Regions from separate parts of the Sporosarcina sp. Y838 genome, predicted to be linked through region 1. Evidence: riboswitches for the same ligand, from Rfam matches in the RefSeq annotation. Region 1 holds a riboswitch; each other region holds the start of a gene.

The links. Region 1 has a riboswitch for S-adenosylmethionine ahead of AC1TO4_RS14230 (methionine ABC transporter ATP-binding protein). Riboswitches for the same ligand answer to the same signal wherever they lie in the genome.
Region 2: it holds a riboswitch for S-adenosylmethionine, as region 1 does, so the genes downstream of both, metA (homoserine O-acetyltransferase MetA) here and AC1TO4_RS14230 (methionine ABC transporter ATP-binding protein) in region 1, are expected to answer to the same signal.
Region 3: it holds a riboswitch for S-adenosylmethionine, as region 1 does, so the genes downstream of both, mtnK (S-methyl-5-thioribose kinase) here and AC1TO4_RS14230 (methionine ABC transporter ATP-binding protein) in region 1, are expected to answer to the same signal.

The regions. Positions count from the first base shown of each region.
Region 1 covers NZ_JBXCJD010000012.1:54,380-59,980, reverse strand. The annotation lists gene gcvH (glycine cleavage system protein GcvH) at 1-325, shown strand, start outside; gene AC1TO4_RS14240 (toprim domain-containing protein) at 398-739, shown strand; gene AC1TO4_RS14235 (thioredoxin family protein) at 754-1,053, shown strand; SAM riboswitch class I at 1,108-1,218, shown strand; gene AC1TO4_RS14230 (methionine ABC transporter ATP-binding protein) at 1,448-2,473, shown strand; gene AC1TO4_RS14225 (methionine ABC transporter permease) at 2,466-3,134, shown strand; gene AC1TO4_RS14220 (MetQ/NlpA family ABC transporter substrate-binding protein) at 3,205-4,065, shown strand; gene AC1TO4_RS14215 (MetQ/NlpA family ABC transporter substrate-binding protein) at 4,164-5,021, shown strand; gene AC1TO4_RS14210 (dicarboxylate/amino acid:cation symporter) at 5,172-5,601, shown strand, end outside.
Region 2 covers NZ_JBXCJD010000005.1:293,158-298,758, forward strand. The annotation lists gene AC1TO4_RS09720 (NAD(P)-dependent malic enzyme) at 1-230, shown strand, start outside; partial or broken gene AC1TO4_RS09725 (YetF domain-containing protein) at 290-998, opposite strand; gene AC1TO4_RS09730 (hypothetical protein) at 1,178-1,936, opposite strand; gene metA (homoserine O-acetyltransferase MetA) at 1,997-2,905, opposite strand; SAM riboswitch class I at 3,075-3,181, opposite strand; gene AC1TO4_RS09740 (hypothetical protein) at 3,320-3,499, shown strand; gene AC1TO4_RS09745 (PP2C family serine/threonine-protein phosphatase) at 3,560-4,393, opposite strand; gene AC1TO4_RS09750 (NIPSNAP family protein) at 4,390-5,001, opposite strand; gene AC1TO4_RS09755 (spore germination protein GerW family protein) at 5,032-5,397, opposite strand; gene AC1TO4_RS09760 (SIMPL domain-containing protein) at 5,443-5,601, opposite strand, start outside.
Region 3 covers NZ_JBXCJD010000002.1:152,145-157,745, forward strand. The annotation lists gene AC1TO4_RS03505 (2,3-diketo-5-methylthiopentyl-1-phosphate enolase) at 1-866, opposite strand, end outside; gene mtnK (S-methyl-5-thioribose kinase) at 866-2,071, opposite strand; SAM riboswitch class I at 2,145-2,247, opposite strand; gene AC1TO4_RS03515 (glycerol-3-phosphate dehydrogenase/oxidase) at 2,462-4,132, shown strand; gene AC1TO4_RS03520 (YfcC family protein) at 4,469-5,601, opposite strand, start outside.

The DNA of each region.
Region 1 (5,601 bases):
CGGTAATTACCGCATCGGTATTACACACTTTGCACAATCTGAACTTGGAGATATCGTATTCGTTGAACTTCCATCTGTTGGCGATGAAATCAAAGCGGACGAGCCTTTCGGAAGCGTTGAGTCGGTTAAAACAGTATCTGAATTATATGCTCCAATCAGCGGTAAAGTACTTGAAGTGAACGAAGGACTAGAAGACAGCCCTGAATTCGTCAATGAATCACCGTATGAAAATGCATGGATGGTCGTCGTTGAACCTTCTAACACTTCTGAGTTGGACGAACTTATGTCTGCAGAAGCGTATGATAAAATGACAATCGGAGAATAATTACAACACGGCGCCGGTACATTTCCGGCGTCTTTTGCATCTTACTAGTCGATTTGCGAAGGAGGAACTCTCTTGTCGGATGAAAAAATCATCATAGTAGAGGGCGGTTCGGATAGAAAAAGATTAGCGCGTATACTTGCGGAGTCAGTCAAAATCATTTGTACGAACGGTACAGTAAGCCCATATCGGCTTGAAGAGTTGCTTGCGCCCTATGAAGAACAGGACCTGTATGTTTTTGTCGATGCTGATGAAGATGGTGAAAAAACGCGTGTATTATTTAAAAGAGAATTTCCAGCAGCAATCCATCTATATACAGAAAAAGAGTACCGGGAAGTGGAGACGACCCCGTATAAAGTGTTAGCTGAAATACTACAAAATGCGGATTTCAAAATCCGACCCGAATTTTTACTTTAAAGGATGTAAGATAAATGGAAAATTGGACACGCGAACAGTGGGAGGCAACTTTGAAGGACTCACCCGATTCTGCGTTTTATTTATATACACCGATGTGTGGTACATGTGCAGTCGCTTCTAAAATGATGAACGTCATTTCTGTCATGAAACCGGAAATGCCAATCGGGAAAGCGGATTTGAACTATGTGCAATCTCTGGCAATTGACTATGAAATTGAAAGCGTTCCTTGCTTGTTGATACAGAAGGATGGCGTTTTACAACATAAAGTCTATGCTTTTCAGTCAGTCCCGTATCTGTTGGAATTGATTGATTGACAATCAAGACAGGAATTTGATATAATACGACTTAACCAACAATTGAATAGGTCGCTCTTATTAAGAGAGGTGGAGGGATAGTGCCCTACGAAGCCCGGCAACCGTCACGAAAGTGAAATGGTGCCAAATCACACAAAGTGCATAGCATACTTTGAGAGATGAGAGATTGGACAAACGTTTATTTTATGATAACGTAAAGCCTTTCTGCCCGTCTGCAGGAAGGTTTTTTTTGTACAGAAAAGCGGAAGGCGCCGCTAAAGGAACGCAACCTAAGTTCGCGACGTCCTGTCATAACGGTTGCATGACCTGTATCCTGCCGGCCCCCGACAGGCATAAGACAACGAAAGAATTCTTAATTTTAATTTACATAGACAAAATCTCAGAGGTGAAATCAATGATTCAATTAACGGATATTAATAAACGGTTCGGTGAAGGACCCGGCAGTATTACAGCGGTTGAAAATGTATCACTCGAAATAGCTGATGGTGAAATTTTCGGTGTGATCGGTTATAGTGGCGCTGGAAAAAGTACTTTGATTCGACTGTTGAACGGTCTAGAAATGCCTACTTCAGGAAGTGTGAATATCGGCGGTTTGGAAATGTCGGCTATCAAAGGCAAAGCTTTGAGGGAAGCGCGGCAGAAAGTGAGTATGATTTTTCAACATTTCAACTTGCTGTGGTCGCGGACGGTGAAAGACAATATTGCATTCCCTCTTGAAATCGCGGGTGTGCGAAAAGCCGAGCGCGAAAAGAAAGTGGCGGAACTGATTGAACTGGTTGGTTTGACTGGTCGAGAAAATGCGTATCCATCAGAATTGTCGGGCGGTCAGAAACAGCGTGTAGGGATAGCTCGTGCACTTGCAAACGACCCTGAAGTCCTACTTTGCGACGAGGCGACTTCTGCTCTTGATCCGGAAACGACGGATTCTATACTGAATCTTCTGACTGGTATTAATGAAAGGCTTGGACTGACGATTGTTCTCATCACACATGAAATGCACGTAATCCGGAAAATCTGCCATAGGGTTGCAGTCATGGAAGCTGGGAAAGTTGTCGAGATGGGGGACGTACTCGATGTGTTCCAATCGCCAAAAGAGGCCATTACGAAGCGATTTGTTTCTCAAGTGACGGAGCCCGCGGAAGCGAAGCAGGCAATGGCGCATATTAAGGATGAATTTCCAACAGGTACACTTATCAAGCTTGTGTTCGTTGGTGAGCAGACGGAACAACCTGTGCTCGCAAGTCTCATTCGGAAATACGATGTGGGCGTCAATATCGTCCAAGGAAACATTTCCCATACACATGGTGGAGCATATGGCTCACTTATCCTCCAGCTCCTTGGAGATTCAACAATTATTGAGGAAGCAATTCAATACCTCAATGAAAATGATGTTCAGACAGAGGTGATCGGTAATGATTGAAAACCTTTTTCCGAATGTTGATTGGACTAAGATGTGGGAAGCGACAGCAGAAACGCTCTATATGACAGCAATTTCAACACTGTTCACATTGATTATTGGACTCGGACTCGGAATCGTACTCTTCCTAACAAGTCCCGGACAACTGTGGTCGAATAAGTTGGTCAATGTTATTTCAGGGGCATTCGTCAATATTTTTAGATCAATTCCGTTTATCATATTAATCATATTGCTTATTCCGTTTACGAAATTTCTTCTTGGCACAATTCGCGGACCGGATGCAGCATTGCCGGCACTTATTATTGGAGCGGCTCCATTCTATGCAAGAATGGTGTTGATTGCATTGCAGGAGATTGATAAAGGTGTAATTGAAGCTTCGAAGTCAATGGGAGCGAAAACGAGGACGATTATTTTTAAAGTTCTCTTACCGGAATCGATGCCAGCACTTGTCTCGGGTATCACCGTAACAGCAATCGCACTTGTCGGGTACACCGCTATGGCGGGGATCATCGGCGCAGGTGGACTTGGGAATCTCGCGTTTTTGGATGGATTCCAGCGCAGCCGTGAGGACGTTATACTAATTGCAACAATCTTAATTTTAATTATCGTTTTCATCATTCAATTCATCGGGGATTTCGCGGTAAGGAAATTTGACAAGAGATAATTCTACGACAGTAACATCAGGCATTGCCTGTAAACTATAAAAAAGAATAGAAAAAAGGGGAGAAATGATTATGAAAAAGCTTTTTGGGGGAATCGTATTAGCAGTACTTCTATTAGCATTAGCGGCTTGTGGGGCGAAAGATGACAGCGGCGATAACAATGCGAGTAGCGGGGATAATGCTGCCGATGAAAAAGTTGACGCAACGGAAATTGTAATTGGTGCATCTAACACACCGCACGCAATCATTTTGGAAGAGGCAGCACCGATATTGAAAGAAAAAGGTATTGAACTTGATATAGAAACTTACCAAGACTATGTATTACCGAACAAAGATCTTGAATCCGGTGAATTGGATGCGAACTTCTTCCAGCACATACCTTATTTGGATCAACAAGTAATCGACCATGGTTATAAATTTGCAAATGCAGGGGCTATCCATATCGAACCGATGGCTGTTTACTCGACGCAACATAAAACAATCGAGGAACTTCCGGATGGTGCTACTATCATATTTAGTAACTCGGTAGCTGAACATGGCCGCGTACTTTCATTACTGGAATCAGCTGGGCTAATTAAACTGGCTGAAGGAGTAGATAAAGTAAAGGCTGAAGTGAAAGATATTGTAGATAATCCTAAGAACCTTCAGTTTGATGCGAATTACGAACCTTCACTTTTGCCGCAACTCTATAACAATGATGAAGGTGATGCGGTAGTCATCAATGCAAACTATGCAATTGATGCAGGGTTGAATCCAATTGAAGATTCCATAGCGATTGAAGAGACGGAGTCGCCGTATGCGAACATCATCACAGTTAGAGAAGGCGAAGAAAATACTGAAGCAATCAAGACATTGGTTGAAGTGTTGAAATCGAAAGAAATTCAAGACTTTATTCTTGAAGAGTGGGGCGGCGACGTCATCCCAGTAAAGTAATTTGTTGAAGCGAGTGGACAAGGGTGAATCAGATTTAGTGAACGATAGGCAATATCAACCATTCAGGTTAACAGCATAGAGAAAAGGGAGAGTATAAAATGAAGAAATTACTAACAGGAGTTTTATTAGCAGCACTCGTTCTTGTACTTGCGGCTTGCGGTACAAAAAACACCGATGAAAGCAATAATACAAGCGGAAATAGTGAAAACACCGACGAAAAAGAAGCAACTAAGATTGTTATCGGTGCTTCCAATACACCGCACTCGATCATTCTTGAACAAGCAAAACCGTTATTGGAAGAAAAGGGTTACGATCTTCAAATCGAAACATATCAAGACTATGTGTTACCAAACCAAGATCTTGAATCTGGCGAAATCGATGCAAACTACTTCCAGCATATTCCGTATCTTGAATTGCAAATTAAAGATGCTGGATACGACTTTGTAAATGCGGGTGGCATCCATATTGAACCAATTGGTGTCTATTCGAAAAAGTATAAATCACTCGATGAACTTCCTGACGGTGCGACAATTTTAATGAGTAGTTCAGTTTCGGATCACGGGCGTGTACTAGCGATGCTCGAATCAAAAGGACTTATTAAACTTGACGAAAGTGTAGATAAGACAGCAGCTGAACTGAAAGATATCGTTGAAAATCCTAAGAACATTGAATTTGATGCAAACTATGAACCTGGTCTAATGCCGCAACTATACTCGAATGATGAAGGCGATGCATTGTTGATTAACTCGAACTATGCAATCGATGCGGGCTTGAATCCGATTGAAGATTCAATTGCTATCGAAGACAAGGATTCCCCTTATGTAAATATCATCGCAGTAAGAAAAGGCGACGAAAATAATGAGTCAATCAAAGCTTTGATTGAAGTATTGAAGTCGAAAGAAATTCAAGACTTTATCATCAAAGAATGGGGCGGCACAGTAGTCCCGGTTAAATAATAGGTAGAAACCTCTGTCGAAAAGTACGAATTCGACGGAGGTTTTTTGTTTTCCAATAGATGTTAATGTCGAAATGGTGTTTCAATAGCGAAAATATTATGGTATCGTTGTCTCTTAAATACATAAAATCATCTTAGGGGGAACACTGTTTTGAAAAAAATTGGTCTAATTTGGCGTATCGTCATCGCTATTGCACTGGCAGTCGTGTTTGGATCGCTGTTACCGAAAATTAGCGAAGGCTTTGCAGAGTGGTTTGTCGGTCTCGCAGCCACATTTAATATGATATTTGGAGGCTTTTTGAATTTTATAGTGCCTTTGATCATCATCGCTTTCATTGCGCCAGGAATTGCGAAGCTAGGCAAGGGGTCAGGTAGACTACTTGGTTTGGCGACAGCATTTGCTTATATTTCGACAATTGTAGCAGGGATTATTGCCTATTTTGCAGCAACAAGTTTGTTGCCTGGATTTATCGGGAAAATTAGCGAAGGTAGTGTTGCTGAAAGTGGCCGTGCTGCGGCTGAAGCTTTTTTTGAGATTGAATTGATTCCTTTGATGGATGTTATGGCAGCACTTCTTCTTG
Region 2 (5,601 bases), on a different contig from region 1:
TTCCAGGTATTTTCCGAGGCGCTCTAGATGTGCGTGCAACTGAAATCAACGAAAGCATGAAGCTTGCAGCTACTTTTGCCATTGCTTCTGTCATTGACGATTCCGATTTGCATGAAGACTATATTGTTCCTGATCCTTTTGATGAACGCGTTGTAAAAGCGGTCACAGAAGCTGTGAGTAAAGCGGCAATAGAATCAGGGGCTTCTGCCCTTTCGCTCGCTGTCCATTAAATAGAACCAGTATAAAAACGTCGTAAAAAAGGGATACCTCCCTTTTTTCGACGTTTTTTTCAACTTTCCGCATTTTTCTTCATTTCAATTTGGAGACTGCCGTCCGTTTGTACTTCAGCAAAGAATACGTGTTCAACTTTACCAACACCCTGCTTTTTTAATTGTTCGTACAACCACTCTTCCGTCAGATTCAGCTCTCTTAAATTCCTTGTGGCAATTTTCCCTTCTGCAATTAGTTCAGTCGGAATATATTTGGGAGCAGGAGCGCTAGCATTTACGTCTTTTTTTGTAGCCCCTTTTAATTCCACTTTCTTTAAGACACTTAACTGTCCATTTGTTTCAAGAAGCGCATAATGGACGTCTGTATATGAAAAAATACTTTGTTCACGCAACATCATCGTTAAATCATTTAAATGCAGACGTAATTTCTTCATTGACTCTTCAACGAGTTTTCCTTCATATATGACAATAGTCGGCTGATCATCTAGTATTATTCGTACTTTCTTAGATTTAAATGCAATATAACTCATTAGCATTGTCAAAAATACCCACCAGATCATTGAGATCACCCCATTTAAAAATGGCGTTCTAGATTCTCCTGCTATATCTGCTGCAATTGACCCAATTGTAATACCGGTAACATAATTGAAAAGTTAGCTGAGAAATTTGCTTTTTCCCTAAAAACCGGGCAAGTATAAGAAGGACTAGAAATGCAGACGTTGTCCTAATGATCATTTCCCAAAAATCCACTTCTAAAAATTTATCCAAAACCACACCTCCACTATAGAGGAAGTGTTCCATTATTACCTATCGCCTATACATGTTAGTATCTTGAAGTTTAATTATTAAAAAGAGAGCACATCCAATAGCCATGTGAAATGACTGTTGGAAAGCTCTCTCTGTATCAATTACCATGTTTGGATTCAAATCAAGTGAGCGTCACCTGTTCATTCAGTATTTCCCTCTTTTTCTTCCTGCTTGTGATTCAACATGAAACGTGTCGAATTTTGTTCCTGTCCGCTCAGTACTTTAGGAACGCGCGAAGTTGTCGTATTATAGCTGCCTTCTATTTTTCTTGTTAAAAAGGATGTTCGCTCGTAAAGGGCAGAGCGGAGATTATCCAGTTGTCTTACTACCTTCTCCAACAATCCCTCTTGGTTGTCCAACCTTATGATTACATCCTTTTGAACGTTCTTATGCTGCGAAAATTGGTTAGATAATTGCTGTTGCTGATTCATCTGCTCATTTATTTTAAAGAGTACTTCCTCGTTTGCAGATGTAATTATTTCAATGCGCTTTATAATTTCTTGATTTGATTGACTTATACCCTTTACTTGCACATTACAATCCTGATTCAAATTTCTCAGGTTCCAAAACCTCTCAAGAAGCACTTGATTCTTATCTTCTAATTTCGAAAACGAATTTTGTGCTTCCTTCTCAAAACTTTCACGACGGATATCATTTTCTTTTAATCCCGATAGTTGTTCATGGATTGATGTCATTCGATTTGATTGTGCTTTACTTTGTCGTTTGAGTAAGTTCTCCATCATATTAAACCGGCGGTTGGTTGTTTCGGTCGCTTCCTTCTGTTCTTTCATCCATTCCGCTAAAGGGTCTATTTTGAAGTGTTCTTGATTTTGATTTTTAATGTCCTCATTATTTTTAAAGACATTCGGATGCCCTTTTTCATTGATAAACAACCCCACACTTTTTCCCCCTTTGTCGTATTATCTTATGCACTATACGATAAAAAGGTCATTAAACAGTTATTCCCACACATAAGGCGTTTCTTGATAGACATAATAATTAAGCCAATTTGAGAAAAGCAAATGAGTATGTGAGCGCCATGTGTTCAAAGGTTCTTTAGTGGGATCATCATTCGGAAAATAGTTTTGTGGTATCTCAATGTCTACCCCTCTTTTAAGGTCACGTGCATATTCCTCCGCAAGTGTATCCGCGTCATATTCCAAATGACCTGTAACCATAATATGTTTGTTGTCTTTGGAAAGGACTATGAAAGCTCCTGCATCTTCAGACTTGGCGAGTAGAAGTAAACGAGGATCATTTTCAATTTCTTCTATTGAGACAGACGTATAGCGTGAATGCGGCGCTCTGAATTCATCATTAAAGCCTCGTGAAAGATTGATGGTAGGATCGGATAAACGATGTGTAAAAACGCCTGAGCATTTTTTAGGCAATTCAAATTTTCCAATTCCATAATGATGATAAAGAGCTGCTTGAGCTCCCCAACAAATATGTAAAACTGATGTTACATTTAATTTTGACCACTCCATAATTGCCGTTAATTCTTTCCAGTAGTTAACATCTTCAAATTCCAAATGCTCAATGGGTGCACCGGTAATGATCAAGCCATCGAAACGGCGATGTTTTACTTGTTCAAATGTCGCATAGTATGCATCTAGATGTGTTTTACTAACATTTTTCGAATCATGTGTTGCTGTATTCAAAAATGTAACATTTACTTGCAAAGGTGTATTTCCCAGCAATCGTAGAAGCTGTAACTCAGTTCTTTCTTTCTCAGGCATTAAATTCAGAATTGCAATAGTCATAGGACGTATATCTTGGGATGTTGCACGTTCTTCATCCATCACGAATATCTTTTCCTTCTTTAAAAGTTCTACTGCCGGTAATTGTTTCGGTATATTGATTGGCATTTTTCGTCTCTCCCTTTTCGATTTTATATGTATGATTTTTTAAAAAAGCGGTAGGCACCTGCAACTCGAGGCAATCCATCGTAAAACCTTATAATTTCCTACCTTTTTAAAATATAAAAAACCCTTTTTTCTGTATGATAAGAAAAGAGGGTTCTTTTTGGGCTCTAAGCTCTTATCTCTCAAGAATTAATCTTGTTGGAGGTAGCACCTTCCTGATCAGGTCAGAGGTTGCTGAAGCATCACAGGGCCAATTCCCTCTGCTTCTCTTGATAAGAATATTTAATTAACTTCCATTATACTACTTAACTTCCTATTGTAAAAGGTCTTTTTCTATTGCAAAAATTTTCATTGGATAAATCCCTCTTATAAAGCCACCTTAACAAAGTACTTACTGATTGAAAGGAGCTGTTATAATTGGGGAGAGATGACAACAAAACTGGCGGGAACAACGCGCGTTCGTTACCGCAGACACCGAAAAACCAAAAAATAAAACCTGGTGACATGAGTGAAGAAATTGCTCGCGAGTTTGCTGAACTGAGTTCCCTGAAACCAAAGCGTGAACGCATGAACCCAAATGCAAGAAAAAGAAAATGAGTAAGTAAAACGATGAACCCTCGCGTTAGCAATCATGCTGACGCGGGAGTTTATCTATTTTCAATCTACGTTCTGCGTTTGCTTTATCTCTTCCGTCATCCCCCTATAATCGCTCGGGATGCTGCCTTCCTTTTCTACTTCCACACTCCAGGCAACAATTGTTGTACTGTCTCGTACATTTTGTCTTTCAATTTCCATCAACAACTGTGAAATGCTTTCATCAAGTCTTTTTCCATTCAGCTCAGCAACAAGATTTGACGGATTTGAAAAAGGTTCGCCTGGGCATTCCACCAAACCGTCAGTCGTCAAAAAAATAAGGTTGTTCCCTTTTCTCAATTCCCTTGTTCCTGACGTATAGCATGGTACTGCTTGCTCAAACGTATTCACCTGACCAATCCACTCGAAGAATTGCCTTTGGTTGAGTTGAAATTGGTTCAGCGCAATCAGATCCGGATGTAATACGTATACTAGGCAATCTCCAACGGAAAACCACCATACATAATTAGCTTTCCTCACTACGATAAGACAAGCCGTTTCTCCTGTGACACACCTGCATTTGTCCAAAAACTGCTCGGATTGAAAAATTTCAAGGAGCTTCACTTCCAAATATTTAAAATCCAGAAAACCCTTCATGTCTAAAACCTCTACAAAATCACTTTTATACTGTTCAAGTGTATCAATGACAAGTTTCGCACTTTCGGCACTTTTATGCGCATCAAAAATAGCCGCGAATTCCCAATCCTCATTTTGCCAAATAACAAAGCCATCCTCGTTCTTGGTTTGTCCCGCTGAAGAATTGCCTCCAAAACGACCAACTGCCATCCGATTAACCCACCGAACATCCCGTTCATCGATAAAGTCCTTTTCACTTCCAACCCAAGAGTGATTATTCATGAACGCTCGACCAATCGATATGGCCTCACTTCATAACACTCATAGGCAATCGTCTCTTTATTCAAGGCATCCTTCACTCTAGAAACGAATTGCGGGCGTTTTATCCAGTCTTCTACTTGTTCTTTATCAAAGTCAACAAATTGTACGTCAATCGTTTCAGGAGGCTGTGCAGCCGGCACACCAGTAATGACTCTCCCACGGAAAACTATACAGATGATGCCCGCCGTGATATTTTGATAAACGCCGACCATGTCACCGATTTCAGCGTAGATGCCTGTTTCTTCAATCTGTTTAGATTGCCCATAATCCCCTGTCGAAGTGAAAAACTCTTCATTTGATGAGGTATATAACGAACCGAATGTTTTTCGATGTCTTTGCGCTTGTGTATGCATTTCAGAAGCTCGGATGGCGGCATCCACCGTTTCATAATGTGCTCTGCTATCGTATGACCATAATGCCATAATCTCCGTCAGTTCTTCATCAACCCACCGTCCAACCAGCTGCGCCCCATGCGTCAGCTGATTCGGAAGCAAATAGGTGTGGAAAAACTGTGTAAACGTTTCGTACATCGGCGGTTCTATCTTGTACGTTTTTCTGCGATACAGCATATAATGATTCTCCCTTAAACAAATACATATTTAACGAGCATTTTTCAATAACCGAATTAGACCCAATGTGAAAACAGAAAAGAGTATTAAAGTGAATTTAGGGTCAATGATAGGTCTAAACTTAACTTTTTCCGAATCTATTTCATAGACCCCTAGAGGTCGGATGGCAATACGCCCCCCACCTCCTTCTCCTTGGCCTACCGAAGAGTTTCCAGTTTCTTCTGAATAACCCCCTCCTCCGCCAACGATATAATTGATCTTTGCTACAGGAAGAACTTTTTTGTTTTTAAATTCAACCGGTTCACCGAAAACCAACGATACGTCCCGCTGCCGTCTAAATTTTTCAAATATCCTTCCAACTGGTGATTGGTATACAGCAGTTTTTTCAGCGTCCATTTCTCTCCTACTCTCTTAATTTTTCATCATTACTGGGATTCCGTTTTAATATTGAAATTCAACTCTTACAGTAGCGTTAATCGTGATTTGTCCTTGTTCAATCGGTGTTGACACTGCCATTTCCTTCGCTGAAAAAGAACGATATAAGATGGGTTCTGCTCTTAATTCTTCTACAATTTTAATTGGCTGAGGGTCAAGTTGCAG
Region 3 (5,601 bases), on a different contig from region 1:
TAGGGACTTGGGAACAAGGACAGATCTCCGCCAATAAGTCGCGTTAATTTCCCTACCAATAACGAGTAAGAGAATCCGCCACCTGCTTGTCCTGCTAGAACGCCCGATAATGCCGAATGCGCAACAATTGGCAAACCGATATTGTTATTTTCACGCAGCGTTTGAAGTGCATCTAGCCCATACGCATGGACGTTGAATAATAACGCGTTCGCGCCGAGCGCTGCCGCCTGTTCTGCCTTGTCATGAAGCTCATTCGTCCGTCCCGACAAGTTCACTGCATACAATGCCCGATTTCCTGTTTTATCATAATGCCGATCGATAATGTCTTTTGCTGTTGTAATTCGCTTGTGAAACGGTGTTAATTCATTCTCAAAAAGAATTTCATCGTCTTTGATGAGATCGACGCCGCCTGCTAGCAGTTCTTCTAGTTGAGCGGAGAAAAAGGACAGATCCCTTCCCATGACTCCTTTGAAGATGGCTTTCAGTAATGGGCGATCCATCACATTCAACTGCTCTCGAATCCCTTTTGTACCGAATCGTGGTCCTGGAAATTGTGCAAGCAATTGTTTGCCAAAATCCAAATCGATTAATTCATAGCCTTCAAAAAAAGAAAGCTTGCCGTAGACAGTCGTGAAGATCGCGGGAAGATCTGCCGAATAGTTAGCGGATGGGTAAAAGATTTTCACCGTATCCTTCACTTCCCCTTTTTCCACAGAAACGACTTCACCTTTATGGTGCTTCAATTGCTGCTGTTCAAGATGCGGAATGTCTGTCCAAGACCCGATTGTGAGCCCAAGTGCATGTTGCTCCGCTATTTTTTCTTGCTCTGGATGTGTCGGAAATAGATAAGTGGCTGTAACTCCCATTAAAATTCCTCCTTGTGACTACTGTCGATGAACCAGCTCTCCAATTCTTCAAGAGAGCGTATTGTATTGCGGTTAAGTATCAAATACTTCCCGAGCTCCAACACTTTTTTCCTTCTGGCCATACGTTTTCCTTCATCTTCTTCATAATTTAAATCGTCAATTTGTGCAATGCCGATAGAGCGGCGGACCAATTCGCAGCCTGCATACCCTAGCATATCGGTAAAGTTCTCATCCATTACATGCGTCAGGAAGCCGTCGAGTTGTGTATAAGGCTCATTGGATTCTTCTCTCCAAACTTGGGCGAATGTATCGGCGTATGCATACCATGCTTCCCGCGCTTGTTCATAGCGCTTCGTTTGAAATTCAGGGTGTCCGATTCCATTTAACAACAAGCTTGCGATAAAATGCCCCATGTCAAATCCGAACGGCCCAAAACAAGCAAACTCGGTATCGAATACAACTGTTTTATCTTCTCCCATGAAAATGGCACCACTATGTAAATCGCTATGGATGAGCGCATCCGCTTTCGTCATGAACTTATGTTTTAATTTCGCCACTTCCAGCTTTAACTGGTGGTCTTGACTTAGAAATAATACATCATTTTTCAAGCCTTCTTCAAAGAAATTGCTGTCATGCATATTGTATGGACAATCGAAAGAGAGTTCTTCCGTCATTTCCCGCATTGCCGGATTTGTAAAAGAAGCATTCAACTCTTTCTTTAGTTTTGGATCCAGGTAGAAATCGGACGTATAAAAAGTGGTTTTCGCACTGAATACACCTATGTCTTTCGCAAATACGGTAGATTCCGTCCCATTATTCAAAGCCGTGCGCCCCATTTCCATCGGATGCATGTCTTCCATCACAACAATTGCCATGATTTCATCCAAAAGATGCACTTTCGGAACAGAACCGGGAATGATGTTATCGTATTCCTGTAATACTTTCGCTTCGAGAACGACCCGATCGATTGGGATAGGCATTGACTCTCCTACAATCCTCGCGTAAGGTACAGCCTGCTTGAGTATCAAGCTCTTCTGTTCTCCCGTTAATCGATAAACATGATTGATCTTCCCATCACTTACTTCCGTCACAACAACTTGTTCTTGTTCACTAAAGAAGCCACGCTTTTTAACATACTTCACAATTTCATCTAATTCTAAGAATGCATAGGTTGCCAGTTCCTGTTGACTACTTGATATATTCATGTTTTATCCTCCTTCTGCATCGTCTATGATGATAAAAAAACCCCTTCAGTTAAGAAGAGGTTTTTCACACAACTTCTTATCTTTCAGCATAAATGCTGTAAGAATTAGCACCGTGCTCAATTGAGTCGGTTGCCGGGCTTCATCGGGCTTTTCCCTCCGCCTGCTCCTGATAAGAGTATATTTATTATTTTTAATTACCATTAGATTCGCACAATGTTATATGAAATTATAGCATGCCTCTTACTAATTGTCTATGTAATTGAAACCCATCAAATAGTTAAAACACTGGCTACATATTACTATTTTCTAAACGTTTTGTAAATCAAGAGATTCAGTTATCTAAATTGTAGTATAATTAATGAACGAATAAAATATGTGGAGGCTTTAACTATAATGAGTGAACAACCTAATGAGTTACATAAAAATGAAGAACTCTCAACATTACAAGCGGAAGAATTTGATGTATTAATCATCGGGGGCGGCATTACGGGGGCTGGAATTGCCTTGGATGCTGCGAGTCGCGGCATGAAAACAGTGCTTGTGGAAATGCAGGATTTTGCTGCTGGGACGTCCAGTCGTTCTACAAAAATGATTCATGGCGGCTTGCGTTACCTGAAAAACCTTGAAGTGAAGATCGTTGCGGAAACAGGCAAGGAACGGGCGGTCGTCTATGAAAATGGACCCCATGTGACGAAGCCTGAGTGGTTGCTTTTGCCGATTTATAAGGACGGCTCCATGGGTAAATTCAGTACCTCCATCGGATTGCGCGTCTATGACTTCTTGGCGGGCGTGAAAAAAGAAGAACGAAAGAGTATGTTGACCAGAGAAAGAGCGTTGCATGCGGAGCCTAAACTCAGGGCTGAAGGGTTACTTGGGGCTGGTCGTTTCGTTGAATACCGATCGGATGATGCGAGACTGACGATTGAAGTGATGAAAGAAGCTGTCAGTCAAGGTGCTACTGTATTCAATTATACAAAGGTGACTGATTTTATTTACAATGATGGAAAAGTTACAGGCGTATCCGTGGTTGACCAATTAAATGGAAAAACTAGTGAAATACGGGCAAAAACAATAGTAAACGCCGCCGGTCCATGGGTGGATACATTGAGGGAGAAAGACAACTCCTTGGATTCAAGGGAAATTCGTTTGACGAAGGGCATTCATCTCGTTTTTGACCAAAGTGTATTTCCTTTGAATCAGATTGTTTACTTTGATACGCCAGATGGTCGGATGGTGTTGGCGATCCCACGGGATGGGAAAACGTACGTCGGGACGACAGACACTGATTACAAAGGGGATATGGTTCATCCCCGAATGACCGTAAGCGACCGCGATTATTTGATGGACGCAATCGCTCTCATCTTTCCGAAATTAACCATTGCGGCGAGTGATATTGAATCCAGCTGGGTTGGGCTACGGCCTTTGATCAATGAAAAAGGCAAAGGGGCATCCGAAGTTTCGAGAAAAGATGAAATTTGGGAGTCCGCTTCGGGGTTAATCACCATCGCTGGAGGAAAACTGACGGGCTATCGAAAAATGGCGGAGACGATTGTAGATGTCGTCGCATCAAAACTCAAAACAGATACAGGAGTATTATTTTCTCCGTCCAGCACGAAGAATATGCCCATTTCAGGCGGACACGTCGGAGGTTCCCGAAACTTTGAAACGTTCATGTATCGGAAAATCAAACAAGGCATAAAACTCGGATTGGATCAGGAAAGAGCTCAGTCCCTCGTGAAAAAGTATGGCTCAAATGTAGATATCCTTTTTGATTTATTACAGAAAAACGAGCAGGCAGCGCAAGATTCTGGGCTACCCGTCTACCTCTTTACGCAAGTCCTTTACTCGATCACAGATGAATTCGTCCGTACACCCGTCGACTTTTTCTGGCGACGTACGGGCGCATTACTGTTTGACATTCAATGGGTGAACGAGTGGAAAGTGTCCGTCATCGAAATGATGAGCAAAGAGCTTGGTTGGAGTGACGCGCAGAAAGCAGATTTCCGTGCTGATCTTGAAAAGCATTTGCATGATGCGACTGTTCCGGTTGACGGGGAATAGTGTAAATCGGATAGTTCGATATTCTTTATTCGGCTCCATAGTTCGTCACCTGCCTTCCTAAGAATATTCTACCGAAAAGAACAGGTGTTCGCATGGCAATGTCGCTTTAAAACAAAAAAAAGAAAGCCAATTCATCCCACGACTGAAGTCACGGGTGTTCTTGGCTTAATCATAAAATGGTACAATCCTCGAAAGTTAGAGTGAAAAATTCTAACTCTCGGGGATCGATACAACCTCTGCGTTTTTCTGTACAATTTTATTGTCTAAAGGTATGCGATTTACCTATTCAGTTCTTCAACTTAACAACAGAACTACAATACCCCTACATACCAAAACCTAAGCCGGCCACACAAACAAATGAACAATCGTTACCATAATCGCACACGTAACGAACAGCAAGATGACTAGTGGAATCATAAATCTTGCCCATTTCAGCCAGGAGATTCCTGCAAGTGCCAACCCGGCCATCAATCCGCCGTTGGTAGGGTAGAAGGCATTCGTAAATCCATCGCCGAATTGGAAGGCAAGGACAGCAGTTTGTCTGCTGATTCCAACTAAGTCTGCGATTGGCGCCATGATTGGCATCGTTAATGCTGCTTGACCGCTCCCGGAGTTGACTGGCAGGTTGATCAGGAATTGAACAAAGAACATCCCGACAGCTGCCACGCTGGATGGGAATTGACTAGCTAGATTCGATAAGCCGAATACGATGGTGTCGATGATATTCCCGTCGTTCAGGATCACTACAATCGTATAAGCAAAGGACACAGCGAGCGCACCTTCCATTAAATCCTTACATCCGTCTGTAAAGGCGGACGCCATTTCACTCGGCTTCATCCTCGAAATGATTCCAACGACCACTCCCATTAATAAGAACAACCCTGTAATCTCTTTAAAGAACCAGCCATAATTGATAATGCCAAAAGGTAAGGCGACGAATGTGGCTGCCAGGACTAATAAAATGACAATATGCTTGTAAGATAAACGGTTTTCGATCGTCACTTCATCGAAATTTTTATGTTGGTCTTCAAAGTATACGAGACTTCTGGTTGGATCCTTCTGAACTTTTCTTGCATACAGCGTAAGGTAGGTAGCACCAACGATGGTAAGAATAATCCAGCAAACGATCCGTACCTCCATCCCTGAAAACAGTGGCAAACCGATAATTCCATGGGCGACCCCAACATTATACGGATTTAAAAATCCACCCGAGTATCCGATTCCGACACCTAGTATCGGCACTGCAACCGCAATAATGGAATCAAAACCTGCCCGTAAAAGCAGCGGGAGCAGGATAATAATATAAACCATTGCTTCGGAACCTAGTCCGAAACTCGCTCCGGCTAATGAAAAAATAGTGAATAGAATCGGAATCAGGATAATCTCTTTCCCGTGCATTTTTTTAATGAGATGATAGAGGGCCGTTTCAATCGCCCCCGTTTTGCCTAAAATACCGAATACGCCACCGG